2 linked regions of the Pararoseomonas sp. SCSIO 73927 genome follow. The protein of the gene in region 1 interacts with the protein of each later gene in a pairwise test. Links are inferred from orthologs where the notes say so. Each region holds a gene or a part of one and is shown in the gene's direction. Other genes may lie near its edges. The genes, in order: murG and VQH23_RS17500.

The links.
Region 2: the proteins of murG (region 1) and VQH23_RS17500 interact in binary tests that used the Escherichia coli proteins (3 or more experiments, as listed by UniProt). The link is inferred for Pararoseomonas sp. SCSIO 73927 from one-to-one orthologs.

Annotation. Positions count from the first base shown.
Region 1 is NZ_CP146232.1:3,549,487-3,553,694, reverse strand. What follows is about bases 1,210-4,208. They hold murG (undecaprenyldiphospho-muramoylpentapeptide beta-N-acetylglucosaminyltransferase), read left to right. Parts: upstream 1,210-2,143; coding sequence 2,144-3,274; downstream 3,275-4,208. Other genes in these bases: murC (UDP-N-acetylmuramate--L-alanine ligase), read left to right, coding at 3,278-4,208; VQH23_RS16705 (FtsW/RodA/SpoVE family cell cycle protein), read left to right, coding at 1,210-2,147. Outside these bases: murD (UDP-N-acetylmuramoyl-L-alanine--D-glutamate ligase), read left to right, coding at 1-1,005; more of VQH23_RS16705, read left to right, coding at 1,002-1,209. UniProt on the Escherichia coli protein: Cell wall formation. Catalyzes the transfer of a GlcNAc subunit on undecaprenyl-pyrophosphoryl-MurNAc-pentapeptide (lipid intermediate I) to form undecaprenyl-pyrophosphoryl-MurNAc-(pentapeptide)GlcNAc (lipid intermediate II).
Region 2 is NZ_CP146232.1:3,707,697-3,723,212, forward strand. What follows is about bases 5,790-8,585. They hold VQH23_RS17500 (RNA methyltransferase), read left to right. Parts: upstream 5,790-6,709; coding sequence 6,710-7,462; downstream 7,463-8,585. Other genes in these bases: VQH23_RS17495 (hypothetical protein), read right to left, coding at 5,790-6,414; VQH23_RS17505 (glycoside hydrolase family 3 N-terminal domain-containing protein), read left to right, coding at 7,642-8,585. Also shown: VQH23_RS17475 (PfkB family carbohydrate kinase), read left to right, coding at 1-740; VQH23_RS17480 (Orn/Lys/Arg decarboxylase N-terminal domain-containing protein), read right to left, coding at 1,033-3,360; VQH23_RS17485 (SPFH domain-containing protein), read right to left, coding at 3,579-4,349; VQH23_RS17490 (branched-chain amino acid aminotransferase), read right to left, coding at 4,534-5,397; more of VQH23_RS17495, read right to left, coding at 5,485-5,789; more of VQH23_RS17505, read left to right, coding at 8,586-8,955; VQH23_RS17510 (DUF1289 domain-containing protein), read right to left, coding at 8,994-9,215; VQH23_RS17515 (tripartite tricarboxylate transporter substrate binding protein), read left to right, coding at 9,321-10,331; VQH23_RS17520 (SDR family NAD(P)-dependent oxidoreductase), read right to left, coding at 10,419-11,180; VQH23_RS17525 (NAD(P)/FAD-dependent oxidoreductase), read left to right, coding at 11,403-12,638; VQH23_RS17530 (MlaE family lipid ABC transporter permease subunit), read left to right, coding at 12,635-14,005; VQH23_RS17535 (ATP-binding cassette domain-containing protein), read left to right, coding at 14,008-14,769; VQH23_RS17540 (MlaD family protein), read left to right, coding at 14,771-15,516.

The DNA of each region.
Region 1 (4,208 bases):
AACGGCAAGTCCACCACCACGGCGCTTCTGGACCACGTCGCGCGCGCGGCGGGGATGACGGTGGCAACGGGCGGCAATCTCGGCCCGCCGGCGCTGGACATGCCGGTGCTACCGGATGACGGCGTGTACATCCTGGAGATGTCCTCCTACTCGGCGGAGCGGCTGGACCGGGCGCGCTTCGAGCTCGGGGCCTTGCTGAATCTCTCCCCGGACCACCTGGACCGACACGGCGACATGGCCGGCTACGCCGCCGCGAAGGCGCGGGTGATGCTCGGCAACGAGATCGCGGTCTTCGGGATGGACGATGCGGAGACGCGCGCGGTGGCCGCGGCGCATGGCGGGCGGGTGGTGCCGGTCTCCGGTCACGCGCCGCAGCCCGGCGGGATCTGGGGCGAGGGCGCGCTGCTGCGGGACGATGCCGGCGTAATCGCTGATCTCTCGGGCGCGCTGGCCCTGCCCGGGCCGCACAACGCGCAGAACGCGGCCGCCGCGGCGGCGCTGGCCTTCGGGCTCGGCATCGCGCGGGAGACCGTGGCGCAGGCGTTGCTCACCTATCCCGGCCTGCCGCACCGGCAGGAGCGGGTGGGCGAGGTGGACGGGATCGTCTTCCTCAACGACAGCAAGGCGACGAACGCGGACAGCACCGCCTATGCCCTGGCCTGCCATGAGCGCGTGGTCTGGATCGCCGGCGGCGTGCCGAAGGCGGGCGGGATCGTGCCGCTGGCGCCCCTCTTCCCCCGCGTGGCGGAGGCGCTGCTGATCGGGCAGGCGGCGGAGGAGTTCGCGACCACCCTGGCCGAGCACGGCGTGCCGCACCGGATCGCCGGCACGCTGGACGCCGCGGTCCTCCAGGGTCTGGAGGCGGCGCGGCGGACGGGCAGCGGCGCGGTGCTGCTCTCCCCGGCCTGCGCCTCCTTCGACCAGTTCCGTTCCTTCGAGGCGCGGGGCGATGCCTTCCGCGACCTTGTCCGCAACCTTGCCCACCGTGAAGCGGAGGCCGCCTGATGGCACTCTCCCGCGCCGATACCTCCACCCTCGGCCGCTGGTGGTGGAGCGTGGACCGCTGGACGCTGGCGGCCCTCCTCACCCTCGTGGGCTTCGGCTACGTCATGGTGCTGGCGGCGGCGCCAGCGGTGGCTGAGCGCATCGGCGCGGCCTCCCGCAACATGTTCTTCGCCAAGCAGGTGTTCTTCCTGGCCGGCGCCTCCGCGGTGATGGCGGGCGTCTCCCTGCTCTCGCCGAAGGGGGTCAGGCGGCTGGCGATGCTCGGCTTCTTCGGCGCGCTGCTGCTGACGATCGCGACGCTGTTCATCGGCGCGGAGGTGAAGGGCGCGCGGCGCTGGCTGAACCTGCCGCTGCTCGGCTCGCTGCAGCCGTCCGAGTTCCTGAAGCCCTGCTTCGCCGTCTTCGCCGCCTGGCTGATCTCCGAGGCGAAGCTGGCGGGGCGGCGCGGGGCGGCGATGTGGGCCGTGGCGCTGGCCGCCTACCTCTTCGTGGCGCTGGTGCTGCAGCGCCAGCCGGATATCGGCATGCTGCTCGTCGTCACCGCGGTGTTCTTCGCGCAGGTCTTCGTGGCCGGGATCAACCTCGCCCTCGTCGGCGGGCTGGGGCTGCTGGGGGCCTCCGGCGTGGTCGGCGCCTACTTCCTGTTTGACCACGTCCACAAGCGCGTGAACCAGTTCCTCTTCGGGGAGGGCGGGAACAGCTACCAGGTGGACGTGGCGCTGGAGGCCTTCGGCGCCGGCGGGATGATGGGCGTGGGCCCGGGCGAGGGCCGGATGAAGAACGTGCTGCCGGACGCGCACGCCGACTTCGTCTTCGCCGTGGTGGGGGAGGAGTTCGGGCTGATGATCTGCCTTCTCATCCTCGGCCTCTTCGCGTTCGTCGTGGTGCGGGGGATGATGCGGCTGCTGGCGGAGACGGACCTCTTCGTCATCCTTGCCGCTGCCGGGCTGCTGACCCAGTTCGGGCTCCAGGCCTTCATAAATATGGCCTCCTCCCTGCACCTCATCCCCACCAAGGGGATGACGCTGCCCTTCGTCTCCTACGGCGGCTCCTCCGTCATCGCCATCGCGCTCGGCATGGGGTTCCTGCTGGCCCTCACCCGCAAGCGGATGAGCCGGGCCGAGGAGGGGGCGAACTCGTGAGGGGTCCTGTCGCCCGCCCCATCGTCGTCGCGGCCGGCGGCACGGGCGGGCACTTCTTCCCGGCCGAGGCGCTTGCGGCGGCCCTGATCGGGCGCGGGGAGCGGGTGGCGCTGATGACCGACGCGCGCTCCTCCTCCCTCAACAGCCCGACCTTCGCCAATTCGGAGCGCTTCGTGCTGCAGGGCTCCGGCCTGGCAGGGCACGGGGTGCTAGGCGCGGCGAAGGGCGCGCTGGCGCTGATGCGCGGCACGGTGGAGGCGCGGCGGCTGCTGCTGGACCTCAACCCGGCGGCGGTGGTCGGCTTCGGCGGATACCCCTCCGTGCCGCCGCTGCTGGCGGCGCGTCTGGTCCCGGCCTCCCGCCGGCCGATGACGGTGCTGCACGAGCAGAACGCGGTGCTCGGCCGCGCCAACCGCGCGCTGTCCCGCGGGGCGGACCTGCTGGCACTCCCCTTCGAGGGCACGGCCCGCGTGCCGGCGGGGGTGCGGGCGGAGGTGCTGGGCAACCCTGTGCGCCCGGCGATCGCGGCGCTGCACGGCGGGGGCTACGCGCCGCCGCTCGACGAGGTGCGGATCCTCGTGCTCGGCGGTTCGCTCGGCGCGCGGGTCTTCTCCGACGTGGTACCGGCCGCCATCGCCGCCCTGCCGGAGGCGGATCGCCGCCGGCTGCGAGTGGTGCAGCAGTGCCGCCAGGAGGACATGGACCGCACCCGCACTGCCTATGCCGCGACCGGAGTGAAGGCGGAGCTGGCGCCCTTCTTCGGCGACGTCGCGGCGCGGCTCTCCGCCGCCCATCTGGTGATCGCGCGCGCAGGCGCCTCGACGGTGGCGGAGATCGCCTGCGCCGGGCGGCCGAGCCTTCTCGTGCCCCTTCCCCACGCCATCGACGACCACCAGACCGGGAACGCCCGTTCCCTTTCGGAGCGCGGGGCGGCCGAATTGATCCCGCAGGCGAGCTTCACGCCCCAATCCCTTGCCGCCGCGCTGAAAAAATTTCTGCAGGCGCCGGAAACCCTGGACGGAATGGCCCGTGCTGCGGCACTTCTCGGAAGACCGGACGCGGCCGAGAGGCTGGCCGACCGGGTCCTCTCACTCGTGGCGGCGACGCCCATCGGGAAAGTGCCCTAGCCCATGCGCGCGCTGCCGCTGAACATCGGCCCCATTCACTTCGTCGGGATCGGCGGCATCGGCATGTCGGGTATCGCCGAGGTGCTGCACAACCTCGGCTACCAGGTCCAGGGCAGCGACATCGCGGAGGGCTACAACGTCACCCGCCTGCGCGAGGCCGGCATCACGGTGGCGATCGGGCATGACGCGGCGAACCTGGGCCAGGCGCAGGTCGTCGTCATCTCCTCCGCCGTGAAGCGCGACAACCCCGAGGTGCAGGAGGCCCGGAAGCGCTTCCTGCCCGTGGTGCGCCGCGCGGAGATGCTGGCGGAGCTGATGCGGCTGAAGTGGTCCATCGCCGTCGGCGGCACGCACGGGAAGACGACCACCACCTCCCTCGTCGCCTGCGTGCTGGAGGCGGCGAAGATCGACCCCACCGTGATCAACGGCGGCATCATCAATGCCTACGGCACCAACACGCGGCTGGGCGCCGGCGAGTGGATGGTGGTGGAGGCCGACGAGAGCGACGGGTCCTTCCTGAAGCTCCCGGCCGTGGTCGCCGTGGTGACGAACATGGACCCCGAGCACCTGGACCACTGGGGGACGGCGGATGCGATGAAGGAGGGCTACGCCAACTTCGTCGGCAACATCCCCTTCTACGGCTTCGCCGTGCTCTGCGCCGACCATCCGGAGGTGCAGGCGATGATCCCGCGCCTGTCGGACCGCCGCCTGATCACCTACGGCTTCTCCCCCCAGGCGGATGTGCGGGCGGAGCGGGTGATCACGGACCGCATGGGCGCCACCTTCGACGTGGTGGTGCAGGACCGGCTTTCCCGCCGCACGCGGCACCTGAAGCCCTTCCGCCTGCCGATGCTCGGCCAGCACAACGTGCTGAACGCGCTGGCGGCCATCGCCATCGGTGTGGAGATGGAGGTGCCGGAGGAGACGATCCGCA
Region 2 (15,516 bases), 160 kb from region 1 along the record:
ACGAGGCCGGGGTGGCGCTGCGGCACGCGCTGGAGGAGGAGGGGGTGGACGCCTCCGGCCTCGTGATGGCGGAGGGGGCGCGCACGCCGCTCTCGGCCGTGATCGTGGACAAGGTGGGGGAGCGGAGCATCGTGACCTACCGCGGCGAGAGGCTGCCGGCCGACCCTTCCGGCCTGCCGCTGGAGCGGCTGGCGGGGGCGGGGGCCGTGCTGTGCGACCCGCGCTGGCCGGAGGCGGCGGAGGCGGTGTTCCGCGCGGCGCGAGAGCGGGGATTGCCCGCGGTGCTGGACGCGGAGAAGAGCGAGGAGCGGATCCTGCGGCAACTCGTGCCGCTGGCCGGGCACGCGATCTTCGCGCGCACGGGGTTGGGGATCTTCGCGCCGGGTGTGGCGCCCGAGGAGGGGCTGTGGCGGGCGCTGACCTCCGGGCCGCTGGCGCTGGCGGCGGTGACGGACGGGGAGAAGGGAACGCTGTGGCGGGCGCCGGGGATGGTGGCGGCGGCGCGGCAGCCGAGCTTCCCGGTGGAGGCGACGAACACCACGGGGGCGGGGGACGTGTTCCACGGGGCCTACGCGCTGGCGCTGGCCGAAGGGCAGGAGGTGGAGGAGGCGCTGCGCTTCGCTTCGGCCGCCGGGGCGCTGCGGGCGCGGGACGGGCGGACGCCGGGGCGGGAGGCGGTCGAGGCGATGCTGGCGGAGGGCGGGGACGTGCCCTCCGTGCGGGCGCGGCGGAAGGCTTAGGGGCGGCGGGTCCGGGCTTGCGGTCGGCCGCCGTGGCCAGGGAGGAAGAAGGAATTCCTCCTCCCTCCGGACCTCCCACCATCATCTTCTTCTATCGATTGGTTTTGCTGATCTGGCGCACGCCTCGGATCCTCGACCCGAGGCGGCTGTCAGCGCAGGACGGTTTCCACGAAGGTTGGAACTCCCCTCGATCATTGCATCCGCGGCAGCCCCAAGAAGGTCCAGGAGGCTCAGCCTCCCGGTGAATGGGGGGCCGGGGGAAGGCGAAGCCTTCCCCCGGGGCCACCGGGCGCTACTCCCGCACGACGTAGGTGTAGAACCGGGTGCGCCCGTCGGCGCCGGTCTCGCGGTAGAGGCCCTGCACCTCGCTCTCGAAGCCGGGGAAGCGGTTGCAGGCGGCCTCGAAGGCCTTGAGGTAGTCCACCATGGGCTTCGCGCGATCGTCCAGGCGCTCGCCGGGGATCACGGTGGCGATGCCCGGCGGGTAGACGAGCCAGAGGGTGGCGGCGATACGGCCGGCGGTCTCCTCCAGCGGGACGTAGTCCACCTTGTTCTTCACCAGCGCGCGCACTGCCTCGTTCGGCGGCATCGCCATCTCCGGGAAGTGGTTCGCGGTGAACTGCGCGGTCTGCAGGCGGCTGATGCCGGCGCTGCGGTAGAAGGCGTGCATCTCCGCGCAGAGGTCGCGCAGCCGCGCGCGGCCGTAGCGCTCCGGCCTGCGGGCGACGAAGCGGGGGATCACCTCGTCCAGCGGGGCGTTGTTGTCGTGCAGCTTCTTGAAGGTGATGAGGTGCGCGAGGAGCGTGCCGGCCTTGCTGCTCTCCACGCCGGGGGTGAGGAGGAAGAGGAGGGAGTTGAGGTCGTTCTTCTCCGGCACGATGCGGTTCTGGCGCAGGTATTCCGCGACGACGGGCGCGGGGATGCCGTGCTCGTCGTAGCCGCCGCCGGCGAAGCCGGGGGTGAGGAGGGTGAGCTTGTTGGGGTCCGTGATGGCCCAGCCGCGGGGGTTGTCGCCGAAGCCGTGCCACTCGGCGCCGGGCTCGAGCGCCCAGTGGGCGGGGTCGGCCGCGAGCGCGTCGGTCGGCGCGTCCTCCCAGGGCATGGTCGCGCCATCCACCGTCGTGGTCTTCGGCACGAAGGGCTCGAAGAACCAGCGCTTCGCCGGGTCGGGGTCGGCCTCGAACTCCCGGCGGGTCAGGCGCAGCTTCTTGCGCAGCTCCACACCGAGGCGGACGGTGTCGTCCCACAGCACCATGCCGGAGCGGCCCTTCATCATCTGCGCGCCGACGTCGAGCGAGGCGAAGAGCGGGTAGAAGGGGCTGGTGGAGGCGTGCAGCAGGAACATCTCGTTGAAGCGGCGGTGCTCCACGCGGCGCCGCTGCTCGCCGAGATGGCTGTCCTTCACGTGGATCTGCGAGGCCTGCGAGAAGCTGGCGAGCTGCTTGTGCGTGCTCTGCGTGACGATGATGCCGGGGCTGTCCCCGTCCAGCTTCTCCAGCCCCATGCCGAAGCGGCCGCGGAAGAGCGGGTGGAACTTCATGAAGCCGGCCCAGGCCTCGTCGAACAGGATGTAGTCGCAGAGGTGGCCGATGCGGGCGATGATCTCGTCCGCGGAGTGGATCGTGCCGTCATAGGTGCACTGCTCCACCACCGCGGCGCGGAAGGGGCGGGGGCGCTTCCACGCCTCCGGGTCGCGCACCAGCGGGTTGTCGCGGATGGCGGCGCGCAGGCGATCCTCGTCCAGCGCATCGGCCAGCATGGGGCCGATCAGGCCGTGCGGGTTGCGCATGGTCTCGATGAAGATCGGCGTCGCCTCGCCGAGGAACAGCGCGCCGTGATGCGCGGCCTTGTGGTTGTTGCGATCGAAGAGAACGAGGTCGCCTTCCGCCAGCAGGGCCTGGAGCGCGATCTTGTTGGAGGTGGAGGTGCCGTTGAGGACGAAGTAGGTGCGTTCCGCGCCGAAGATCTCGGCGGCCTCCTGCTGGGCGCGGAGCGCCGGGCCCTCGTGCGTCAGCAGGTCGCCCATGTCGAGCACGGAGTTGTCGAGGTCGTCGCGGAACACGGCCTGGCCGAGGTGTTCCACGAAGATGCGGCCGATGGGGCTGCGGGCGTAGAAGTTGCCGCCGTTGTGGCCGGGGCAGGTCCAGAGCTGGTTGCCCTGCTCGGAGTAGTCCACCAGGGCGCCGAAGAAGGGGGTCTTCAGCGTGTCCGCGTACTGGCGCAGCTTGGAGACGAGGTTGCGGGCGATGAAGTCCGGCGTCTCCTCCGCCAGGAAGACGAAGCCGTCCACGTCGTCCAGCACCTCGACGGGGATGTCCTCCAGCCGCTGGCGGCGCACGAGGAGGATCACCGGGATCTCCAGCCCGCGCTTGCGGACGAGGGCGATGAGGGCGGCGGCGCGGCCCTGCAGGCCCTTCTTGCCCCAGTCCACCACGATGCAGCCGATGGCGGCGTCCGTGCGGACCACGAGCTCCGCGTCGTCGTCCCGCCGGGCGCGGGTGACGCCGTAGCCCATGCCCTCGATCTCGGCGATGATCTGGCGCAGCCGGGCGCCTTCCAGATCGGCCTCGTCGAAGCCGGGGGCGCAGACGAGGAACTTGAAGCGGCGGGCGTATTCCATGGCGGGGTCCTGCTACAGGCGGCGCGGCGCGTCTACCGCGGTGCGGTGACTTCGGCCGTGCATCCCGCCGCGGGCCGGCTCATTTCCGCTTGATCGCCCGGCCGGCCGGGCATGGGGCGCGGGTTCCGACAGGAGGTGGTTCATGGCGCCGTACTCATGACCGCTTGTCCCAACGATCACGGAGTGACGTTCAGGGCATGACGTTCAGAGCTGGGCGTTCACGGTTCGGGGCGGCCCGGCCGTTCGGGGATGATGCCCCGCCCGTCCCAGCGGCGGATGCGCTCCAGCTCCATGGCCTGGGGGTTCTCGCCGGACAGGGCAGGGGAGGCGGCGATGGAGGCGGCGCGGGCGCGGCCCAGCTCCCGCTCGCTCACCACCGCGCGCCAGCTCTCGCCGGGCTCGATGCGGGTGAGGGCGAACTCGGCGATGTTCACGCGCAGCAGGCCGCGGGCGCGGGCTTTCAGGTCGTCCGTCAGCTCGCGGCCGATGGCTGAGGCGTCCCGGATGATCGTCTCGATAGGGTGGCGGCCCATCACCGTCTGGACCGAGGCGGCCATGAGGGCGGGCATCGCGTCGGCGCCCGCGCGGATATGGGCGTAGCGCCAGCGCAGGTCGCTCTCGTCCCCTTCCTTCCAGAAGGCGGTGCCGAAGAGGGTGACGGCGTGCCCTTCCGCGCTGAGGGCGGGCATGCCGCGGTCCGGGGTGGAGCGGTCCGAGGCGAGGAGCGCCATGTCGTAGGGCTTGGCGCTCTGGCTGAAGGGGTTGAGGAAGCCCCACTGGCCGGGGCCGAGGACCCGCGTCACCTCTCCGCCGCTGCCGATGAGGATCATCTGGCCGGGGCCGGGGACGACGGCGACCTGGCGGTAGGCGATCCAGCCGACGAGGAGAACGGCGAGGATGCCGAGGCCGATCAGGGAGGCGCGGGGGCGGGCCGCTTCCGCCCTTGCCCTGTCCGTGGTGGAGGCGGGCAGGCTGTCGTCCCTCGGCATGGGCGTTCCGGCTTCCTCCGCGCGGGTGCCGGAAGGGACCGGGTTGGTCCCGCCGGCAACGCGAGAACGATGCCGGAGGCATCCGGTTCCCGCCTCCCCGTCCGGAAATCTGACGCCGAGAAGGTGACGCCGAAAATCTGACGCCGACTCCCAGGGGCGGGCCGATGCTCCCGCCCCGCGGGGTTCAGGCCGGCTTCGGGATGATGCGGGCGGTCTCGGCGAACTCGAAGTAGAGGCGGCGGGCCTCGGCGGCGACGGGGCCGGGCTGCATGTCGTGCGTGCCGTAGCGGGTGCAGGGCTGGACCTTGCCGAAGTTGCCGGTGGCGAAGATCTCGTCCGCGTCCTCCAGCATTTGCGGGGTCACGACGTCCTCGCGCACCTCGCGGCCTGCGCCACGCAGCAGCTCGATGATGCGGGCGCGGGTGACGCCGGCGAGGAAGGTGCCGTTGGGCACCGGCGTGATCACCACCCCGTCCTTCACCATCATCAGGTTGGCGGCGGAGAACTCGGCCACGTTGCCGTCCGGGTCCAGCATGACGGCCCATTCGTATCCCTGCTCCCGCGCCCAGGCGGCGGCGCGGGCGCCGTTGGGGTAGAGGGCGCTGGCCTTGGCGTCTGTGGGCGCCTGGTCCGGGGCCGGGCGGCGGAAGGGCGCGGTGATCGCGGAGAAGCCCGTGGGCGGGGGCAGGGGGGAATCGTAGATGGAGAGGATGAACTCCGTGCTGTCGGGATCGGGCTGGGAGGCGCCGAGGCCACGGCGGACGAAGAACATCGGGCGGATGTAGAGCTCCGCCTCCGGGCCCATGCGGCGGACGCCTTCGCGGCAGAGCTCCTCGATCTCGTCGGCCGTCATGGTGGGGTTCATCCGCATGTTGCGGGCGGACCTGACGCAGCGCTGGCAGTGCAGGTCCAGGTCCGGGACGGTGCCGCGGATGGCGCGGGCGCCGTCGAAGATCACGGAGCCCAGCCAGAAGGCGTGGTCCATGGGGCCGAGGACCTTGGGCTCCTCGGTGGACCAGTTGCCGAGGTGCCAGAAGACGCCGGCCATCGTTTCTCTCCCTGTCCGCGAAGGGCGCGGAAACTGGCATGGCGGGGGTGGGCGGGGAAGGGGTGGGCGGGCGGTTCTCCCGGCGGTCTATCCCAGGGGCGCGCCCGCTGGGGCGGCGGCGCGCGGGGAGAGGGTTTCGCCCTCGAGGTCGGCAGGGGTGAGACCGCGGTCCAGGTCCAGGCCGGTGAGGTGCCAGTCGTGCACGGCCAGCGGGAAGGGGCGGAGGAGGCGTTCGTGGAAGCGGGTGGGCCAGCGGATGCCGCCCCGTTCCATGTGGTCCCACAGGTCCACCTCGGCGACGGCGCCGCGGGTGGATTCCAGACCTTCCAGCCCGAAGCGGACGCGGTGCATCAGGCGGTCCGCGCGGCCGATGTAGAGGGCCAGCTCCTCGGCGGGGGAGAAGCCGAGGCCGGGGGCGATGCGGGCGCGGAGGATGTCGCAGTCCCTCGCGCGGCCGCTGACGGTGATGCGCTCCTCGCCGCCCGGGGCGAGGAGGGGGGCGCGGTCCGCCGCCCAGGGGCCGGCGAGGAGCATGGGGCCGAGGAGGAAGAGGGCATAGCCGTCCGCGACGAGGGCGGCGGCGCGGCGGTCCTCCTCCGTCGCGTCCCGGTCCTCGAACCGGACGCGGACGGTGCCGGGGGCGTTCGCGGCCCAGCGGCGGAGCACGGCCTTGCGGCCGGCGGAGCCAGTGAAGTTCTGGGCAAGCAGGCGGTGGCCGGGAAGGAGGCGTTCCTGCGAGGGGCCGCGATGGCCGGAATCCACGAGGGCGGGCTGGATGCGGCCGATGAGCGGCGCCCATTCGCCGTCGTAGGAGACGTTCACGTCGTTCACGCGGCGCAGGGCGGGGAGGCCGTGCGCCTCGGCGTTGGCATCGAGGAGGGCCTTCGCTTCCGGTGCGGTGCCTCCCGCCAGGGGCGGGAGGAGGGGGGCGCAGCCGGGCAGGAGAGCGAAGGCGGCGAGGAGGCCGCGGCGGCCATGGCGGGGGCCGGGGCGGGGGCCGGGGGATAGGGCTGGCACGGCGGTGCTCCTCCTCGGGGGTTGCCCAGGCTCGGGGTGAGGGGACGGGCGCTGAACGCCGCAGGGGCAGGTTAGGTGGCAGGCGGCAGCGAGGCCCTGGCGGGTTGACCCCGCGGGGCGCGCGGTGTGGATGGGCGGAATGGAACGACCTCCTCCCCCAGGCCCGCGGCGGCCCCGGCCGCCGGCGACCGGCGCGCTCCGCCCGGGGCAGGCGCGGCCGGGCGGGCCGCCGGGAGGGTTCGCGGAAGGATCGCTCGAAGGGCCGGGCGACGCGCTGCCCCCCGGGGGAGCGGGGATGCGCCCGCCGCGCCCGCCGGAGCCGGACCGGATCTGCGGGCTGGCGGCCGTCTCGGCCGTGTTCGCGCGCCGGCCGCGGGAGGTGCTGCGGCTGTTCCACCTGCCCACCCGCCGGCGGGAGGCGAACCCGTTCTGCGCGGTGCTGGCGGAGGCGCGGAAGCCCTATCGCGAGGTGGGGGAAGAGGAGCTGGCGCGGGTGGCGGGCACGGTCCACCACGGGGGGATCGTGGCCGTGGTGGCGCGGCGGCGGGTGGCGCCGGTGGCGCTGCCGCTGCCGCCCGCGCTGCGGACGGCACCGGTGCTGCCTGTGCTGGACGGGGTCTCCAACCCGCACAATCTGGGCGCCATCGCGCGGTCCGCGGCCTTCTTCGGCTGCATCGGGATGGTGCTCTCGGGCGATCCCCGGCAGGCCGGGCTCTCGGACGCGGCCTGGCGGACGAGCGAGGGGGGGCTGGAGGTGCTGAGCCTGTGGACGGCGCCGGACTTGACGGCAGCGCTGCCGCGGCTGGGGGTGATGACAGTGGCGGCAGTGTCCTCCGGCGGGGTGGCGCCGGAGGCGGTGCTGGCGCGGCGGCCGGCGGGGGGCTGCGTGGCGCTGGTGCTCGGGAACGAGGAGCAGGGGGTGAGCCCCGCCACGGCGGCGGCCTGCGACATGCAGGTGACGCTGCCGGGATCGGGGCGGGTGGAGAGCCTCAACGTCTCCGTCGCGGCGGCGGTGCTGATCCACGCGCTCTCGGCGCGGCGAGCATAGGATCGATCCCCGCGAAGTCCGGTGGGGAGTCTAGGCCGATCGAGAGGGACGCGGGCGGCGTTGCCGCGGCCGTCTCTCAACCCGATCCTCGTCCGCGTTCGGCGGGAGGTTCGATGGGGCGCCAGGGCGTGGGATGACCAGGGCGTAGGATGATGGGTTATGAGGGGCGGAGATCGGGCTTGGCGCGGCATCACTGGCCCGCCGTGATTTCGTCGCTGGTGGTGGGGGCGGGCCTGCTGGTGGCGGCGGTCCACCTGCGCGACCCGCGGCTACTTGCACTGCGGGGGACGGCGACATCGGGGGTCGTTCTCTTTGGAGTGGCCGGCGCGCTGGTCTGCCTGTGGATGTGGCGCCGTCGCGGTTGGCGAGGCGGCCTCGTGCCCGGTCTGGCCCTGCTTTGGGCAGCCGGACCGGCGCTGGCGATCCATGGGGAGCTGTTGTTCGCGCAGCAGGTGCGGGCGGTGCTCGGGTCGGGCGCCGCCGGACAGGAGGTCGGGCGGCACTTCCTGGTCGGCTACACCGATGCCCGGGCGGTGGCATCGCTCGCGGCGCGGGGGCTGATCGGGGGCGTGTTCGTGACGACGCGGAACCTGGAAGGACGGAGCGCGGAAGCGCTGAGGACGGAGATCGCGGATTTGCAGGCGATCCGGCGAGAGGCGGGTCTGCCGCCGCTCTTCGTCGCGACGGATCAGGAAGGGGGGGCGGTGTCGCGGCTGTCTCCTCCCTTGCCCACCCTGCCTCCGCTGGGCGCGCTCGCGGACTTGCCGGCAGTGGGGCGGGAAGCGGCGGCGCAGGCCCGTGGTGCGTCGGAAGGTGCGGGATTGGCGGCGTTTGGGGTGAACGTGAATTTCGCGCCGGTGCTGGACCTGCGGGTGCCGGGCCTACAGGTCGGCCGGCACCTGCAGAGCCCGATCGCCGAGCGCGCCATCTCCGACGACCCGCGCATCGTCGGAGCAATCGGGCTGGCCTATGCGCGCGGACTGGCCGAGGCGGGGGTGACCGCCACGTTGAAGCACTTTCCGGGACTGGGGCGCGCGACGGCGGACACGCACGTCGCGACCGCGCCCATCGCAGCCACGCGGGAGGAGCTGGAAGCGAGCGACCTGATGCCGTTCCGCCACGTCCTGGGCGGCACGGAGGCGTGGCTGATGCTGGGGCATGCGACGGTGATGGCGCTGGACCCGGAGCGGCCGGCCTCGCTCTCGGCGCGGGTGGTCACGGGGTTGCTGCGACAGGAGTGGGGCTTCGATGGCATCGTGGTGACGGACGACATGAACATGGCGCCGATCCTCGCGGCAGGGTTGTGCGGAGCGGGAATCGCCGCGCTGAACGCGGGGGTGGACGTGCTGCTGCTCTCCTGGGATCCGGACGGGTACTACCGCGCCATGTCCTGCGTGCTGGAAGCCCGGCGGCGAGGGACGTTGGATCCGACTCTGCTAGCGGAAAGCCGGCGGCGGCTGGAACGGGCGGTCGCGCGGCCGCAGGGCCACTGATGCGAGGAAGCGTGACCCCCTTGCGGTCCGCCCCGAACCTACTTCTTCGCGGCCCTACCCGTGACATGCCCTGCGGCCTCCATCGCCTCCATCCGGGCGGGGAGGTTGGCGTGGATGGCGGCGCGGTACTCCGGGGCGCGTTTCCAGGCCTTCTTCTCGGGCTTCGTCATCCCGCAGCCTAGGCACCACTCGGTGCTGTCGTCGTACTTGCAGATTTTGATGCAGGGGCGCTCCTCGAGGGGCGCGGTGTGATCGGACATGCCCCTTTCTTGGGTGCGGCGGGCGGTTGGGCAAGGCTCCAGGGCTTGCCCCGGGCGGGCCTTGGGGCGACATGACGGCGGCTTCACAACTCCGGAGAGAGTGTCATGCACCCCACTCGTCGCGCCCTGCTGGGCGCCGCGGCCGTCGCGCCGCTCGGCCTGCCTATCCTGGCCCCCTCGGCCCTGGCGCAGGGCACGAACTGGCCCGCGCGGCCGCCGCGAATCGTGGTTCCCTACGCGCCCGGCGGCGCGGTGGACCTGACCGGGCGGCTGTTGGCGGAGAGGCTGCAGGGCATCCTCGGGCAGAACGTGGTGGTGGATAACCGCGGCGGCGCGGGCGGCAACATCGGTGCGGACTTCGTGGCCCGGAGCGAGAAGGACGGGTACACGATCCTTCTCACCTCCGTCTCCATCATGGCGGCGAACAAGTACCTCTACCGCCGCTCCATGCCGCTGGAGCCGCTGCGCGACCTGGCGCCGGTGACGCGGGTGACGACGGGCACGGTGCTGCTGATCGTGAACTCCAACCGGCCCTGGAAGAGCTTCGGCGAGCTGATCGCGGCGGCGAAGAAGGATCCGGGCAAGCTGACCATGGGCTCCTCCGGAACGGGGACGGTGAGCCACATCACCATCTCCACCGTGGCCAAGGCCGCGGGCGTCGAGATCACGCACGTGCCGTACCGCGGCGGCGGCCCTGCCTTCGCGGACCTGCTGGCGGGGAACATCGACATGATGTTCGACGTGATCCCGGCGGCGATGCCGAACGTGCGCGAGGGCAAGTTCCGCCCGCTGGCGGTGGGGAGCGCGGAGCGCATCACCTACGTGCCGGAGCTGCGGGACGTGCCCTCCATGAAGGAGCTGCTGCCCGGCTCCAACATCGACATGCAGAGCTGGTACGGCGTCAACCTGCCGGCCGGCACGCCGCGGCCGGTCGTGGACCGGCTGCACCAGGCGCTGCTGCAGGTGGTGAAGTCCGACGAGTTCAAGGGCCGCATGGAGCCGCAGGGCTTCACCCCGGCCTGGGACGAGACGCCGGAGGGCTATGGCCAGTACCTGCAGCAGCAGGACGCGCTGTGGAAGCGGCTGGTGGAGGAGTCCGGCGCTTCCCTGGACTGAGTTCCGGGGGACGGGATTTCGGCGGGGCGGTCCTTCGGGGCCGCCCCGCTTCGTTTCAGGCCCTGCTTCGTTTCAAGCGTGCAGGCTTCAGGGGCCGAGGAGCTGGCCGCCATCCACAACGAGGCTCTGGCCGGTGATCCAGCTCGCGCGCGGGGAGGCGAGGAAGAGGACGGCTTCCGCCACCTCCTCCGGGCGGCCCATGCGGCCGAAGGGGATTCCCGCCAGGGTGCCCTGGTAGAGGGCGGGGTCCTCCGTCCGGCGCCGCTCCCAGTTGCCGCCGGGGAACTCGATGGAGCCGGGGGAGACGGCGTTGGCGCGGATGCCCTTGGCCGCGAGGATCCGGGCCTGGCTGGAGGTGTACTGGATCACCGCGGCCTTGGCCGCCGCGTAGGGCGGGTTCCGCTTCGTCGCGTGCAGGGCCGAGATGGACGCGATGTTCACGATGGCGCCGCCCGCCGAGCGTTCGAGCCAGGGCAGGGCGGCGTGGCTGGCGCGGACCACGGCCATGATGTCCACGGAGAGGGAGGCGGCCCAGCTCTCCTCGTCATCGGCGCGGCCGAAGCCGGAGGCGTTGTTGACGAGGATGTCGATGCCGCCCAGGGCCCCGGCGGCGGCCGGGACGAAGGCGGCGATGGCGGCGGGGTCGGAGAGGTCGCAGGGAGCGGCGAAGCTTTGCGCGCCGGCGGCCTCGATCTCTGCGCGGGTGGCCTCCAGCGTTTCGGCGCCGCGGGCGCAGATCGCCACGGCGGCGCCGGCCCGGGCGAAGGCGAGGGCGATGGAGCGGCCGATGCCGCGGCTGCCGCCCATGACGAGGGCGCGGCGGCCCTCGAGGTCTCGGGTGGAGTTCATAGGTGTCCGATTCCGTTGGGGCGGGGATGATGGGGCCGGGGACCGGGTTGCGATACCGGCCGTGACGGGGCGTTTCGCGGGGTGACGGAAGGGGCCGCCGGGGCTTCACGAAGCCGATGGGCGGCCGGTTAGGGGCTGGCCCCCGGGCGCGGGGCGGTGGAAACCCTGCCCGGTTATGGCCATTGGGACTTGATGGTGTCAGGGGATTGCGACCTTCTGGTCGTGGGTGCGGGCGCGGCCGGGATCGCGGCGGCGCGCGAGGCGATGGGGCTGGGGCTGACGGTCCGGGTGCTGGAGGCGCGCGGGCGCGTGGGCGGGCGGGCCCTGACCGACGCCGCCGTGCCGATGGACCTCGGGGCCACCTGGCTGCATGCGGCGCAGTCCAACCCCCTGGTGCCGCTGGCGGAGGCGCGGGGGCTGGAGCTGTTCGACCATGATTCCGTGCGGTCCTCCCGCGTGTGGATGGGGGATCGTTGGGCCTCGGAGGCCGACATGGAGGGCTACGACCGGGCCGAGCGGGCGTGGCACGCGGCGGTGACGCTCGCCGGGGCGGGCGGCGGGGTTCGCAGCCTGGCCGATGCGGCGCCGCGGGGCGGGTTCTGGGACGCGACGCTGACGCACTGGGAGGGGCCAGTAATCGCGGCCGCCGAGGCCGGGGAAATCGACCTGGACGACTACCTGGCGACGCTGCTGAACGGGACGAACCTGCTGCCGCGCGAGGGGTGCGGGCACCTTCTGGCCGTGCTGGCGGAGGGGCTGCCGATCACGCTCTCGGCGCCGGTGGAGCGGATCGCCTGGGGCGGGAAGCGGGTGCGGGCGGAGGGGGCTTTCGGCGTGCTGGAGGCGGGGGCGGCGGTGGTGACGGCCTCCACCGGGGTGCTGGCCTCCGGGGCGATCCGCTTCGATCCGGCGCTGCCGGAGCGGACGATCGGGGCGGTGCACGATCTGCCAATGGGGCTGCTGAGCAAGGTGGGGCTGCGCGCCTCGGGAGATGACCGGCTGGACCTGCCCTCCTTCGGGGGGATCGAGCGGCGGCTGGACCCGGGGGAGCGGGCGATGACCTTCGTCGCCTGGTCTTTCGGGCGGGACCATCTGGAGGGGTTCGCGGGCGGGGCGCTGGCCTGGGACCTGGCGCGGGAGGGGGAGGGGGCGATCGTGGACCTCGCCTTCCAGGAGCTGCGCGGGATGTACGGGGAGCGGGCGGAGCGCGCCCTGCGGCGCGAGGGGGGGGTGGAGTCCTCCTGGGGGACGGACCCCTGGTCGATGGGCGCCTACGCGTCGCTGCGGCCGGGGCGGGGCGGGGCGCGGGCGGCGCTCTCGGCTCCGATCGGGGAGGGGCGGCTGATGCTGGCGGGGGAGGCCTGCCACGAGAGCCTGGCGGGGACGCTGGCGGGGGCCTGGGGGAGCGGCGCGCGGGCGGCGCGCGAGGCGGTTGCGGCCGTGAGGCGGCTGACGTGACGGACAGGAGTGTGACGGGCGGGGGCGTGGCGGACGGGGAGCGGAACCCGCCGGACCCTGCCATTCCCGTGGGGGAGGGTGCGGGGAACCGGCGCGAGGGGCGGGCCGAGGGGGCGCGGGAGCGGGCGCCGGCGGCCGGTAGCCCGGCGCTGCCCCCGGCGGAGGATATGGGGCCGGGGCGGGCCCCGGACCGGGCGCCGGAGCCGGGCGGGGCGGTTGCCGGGCCCGAGGTGGGCGCCGGATCCGATGCCGGACCGGAGGAGGGGCCGCCGCCGGAGGTGGCGCGGGACGGCGACGCCCTGCGCTTCACCGGGCGGCTGACGAGCCTCTCGGCCGGGCGGATCTGGCATCGGGCGGAGGAGGCGGCGAAGGGCGCGGGGCGGATTGACCTCTCCGGGCTGGAGGCGCTGGACACGAGCGGAGCGGCGCTGGTGCTCTCGGCGCAGCGCATCGCGGGCAAGTCCGCGGACGGGGACGTGCCGGTCGAGGGCGCCTCGGAGCCGGTGGCGGCGGTGCTGGAGCGGGCGCGCGGGGCCTCGGGCAAGCCGCCGGCGCCCGCGCCGGAGAAGCCGCGGCTGGGGCCGATCCGGCGGCTGGGCGCCTGGGGCGTGGGGCGGGTGAAGGGGGCAGGGGATTCCGCGGAGTTCCTCGGCGAATCCGCCGCCACGGTGGTGAACGCGGCGCGGCGGCCGCGCGACCTGCGGGCGGCCGACGTGCTGCGGCACCTGGACGAGGTGGGGACGCGCGCCTTCGGGCTGATCCTGCTGCTGGGCGTGCTGATCGGCGTGATCCTGGCCTTCCAGTCCGCCGTGCCGATGCGGCAGTACGGGGCGGACATCTTCGTGCCGCGGCTGGTGGGCATCTCCCTGCTGCGGGAGCTGGGGCCGCTGCTGGCCGCGGTGGTGCTGGCCGGGCGCACGGGATCGGCCTTCGCGGCCGAGCTCGGCACGATGACGGTGAACGAGGAGATCAGCGCGCTGCGGATCATGGGGATCGACCCCATGGTGCTGCTGGTGCTGCCGCGCCTGGTGGCGGCGACGATCGCCATGCCCGTGCTGGCGCTGCTGATGGACCTTTCCGGGCTGGTGGGCATGGCGGTGGTCATGGTCGGGCGGGGCTTCGCGCCCGCGATCGTGATCGACCAGCTCCATGCCGGGGTGCAGCTGTGGGACCTGCTGCAGGGACTTGGGAAGGCGGCGGTGTTCGGGCTGGTGATCGCGGGCATCGGCTGCCGGGCCGGGCTGCAGGCCGGCAGCGGGCCGCGCGCGGTGGGCGATGCGGCGACCTCGGCCGTGGTGGGCGGGATCGTGGCGCTGGTGGTGCTGGACGGGATCTTCGCGGTGCTGTTCTTCCGGCTGGGGTGGTAGGGATGGCGCCCCAGGGCGGTGCGGCCGTGATCCGGGCCGAGACGGTGAGCATGGGCTTCGGGCAGCGCGTGCTGTTCCGGGACGTGAGCTTCGAGGTGCGGCGGGGGGAGGTCTTCGTCATCCTCGGCGGCTCGGGCTGCGGCAAGTCCACGCTGCTGAAGCTGATGATCGGGCTGTACCGGCCGACGGGGGGGCGGGTGACGATCCTCGGCGGCGACCTGGCGGAGGCTGAGGGGGAGGCGCGGCGCAACCTGCTGACGCGGCTGGGCGTCATGTGGCAGTCAGGCGCGCTCTTCGGCTCGATGACCTTGCTGGAGAACGTGATGCTGCCGCTGGAGGCCCATACCGACCTGCCGCGCGAGGCGCGGGAGGCGGTGGCGCGGGTGAAGCTGGGGCTGGTGGGGCTGTCCGACGCGGCGTCTCGCCTGCCGGCGGAGATCTCGGGCGGCATGGCCAAGCGCGCGGGCATCGCGCGGGCCATGGCGCTGGACCCGCCGATCCTGTTCCTGGACGAGCCGAGCGCGGGGCTGGACCCCGTGACCTCCGCGGGGCTGGACGAGCTGATCCAGGACCTGGCGCGGGACCTGGGCACGACATTCGTTGTGGTGACGCACGAGCTGCAGTCGATCCTGGCGATCGGGGATCGCTGCATCATGCTGGACAAGGAGGCGCAGGGGATGATCGCAGAAGGCGACCCGCGGCGCTTGCGGGATGAGCCGCCGAACGACACGGTGCGGAAGTTCTTCCGGCGGGAGACGCAGTAGAATGGCGGTCTCCTCACGCGGGCTCTACCTGCGCGTCGGCATCCTCATCCTCGTAGGGCTGGGGGTGGGGGTGGGGTTCGTGCTGTTCTTCACGGCCGGCAAGCTCGGGCGGAACACGCAGACCTTCGAGACCTATATCCGCGAGAGCGTGCAGGGGCTGAGCGTCGGCACGGCCGTGCGGTTCCGGGGCGTGCAGCTCGGCGAGGTGCGGGAGATCAACCTGGTGGCCGCCGAGTACGCGCCGCCGCCGGGCGCCTTCTCCTCCGCCTACCAGCGGGTGATCGTGCGCTTCGCGCTGGACCTCTCCCGGCTGCGGGAGCAGGCGGACGTGGAGAGGGCGGTGGAGTTCGGGCTGCGGGCGCGGCTGGCATCCACCGGCATCACCGGCGTGGGCTACCTGGAACTCGACTTCGTGGATGCCGAGCGGTTCCCGGTCGAGGAGCCGCCGTGGCAGCCATCCTATCCCGTGATCCCTGCCATCGCCTCCACCATCTCGCAGGTGACGACGGTGGCGGAGCAGCTGGCGCAGCGGATCAGCAACCTGCCGATCGAGGCGATCCTGGCGGACATGGCGGGGCTGCTGACGGACCTGCGGCGGCAGGTGAATGACGGCGAGGTGGCGCAGGCCAGCCGCGCGGCGCGGGAGACGCTGCAGACGCTGCAGCGGACGGTGTCCGAGCTGAACCTGCCCGCTCTCTCCACCGAGCTTCGCGGGACGGTGGCGGATGCGCGGGCGCTGATCAACGG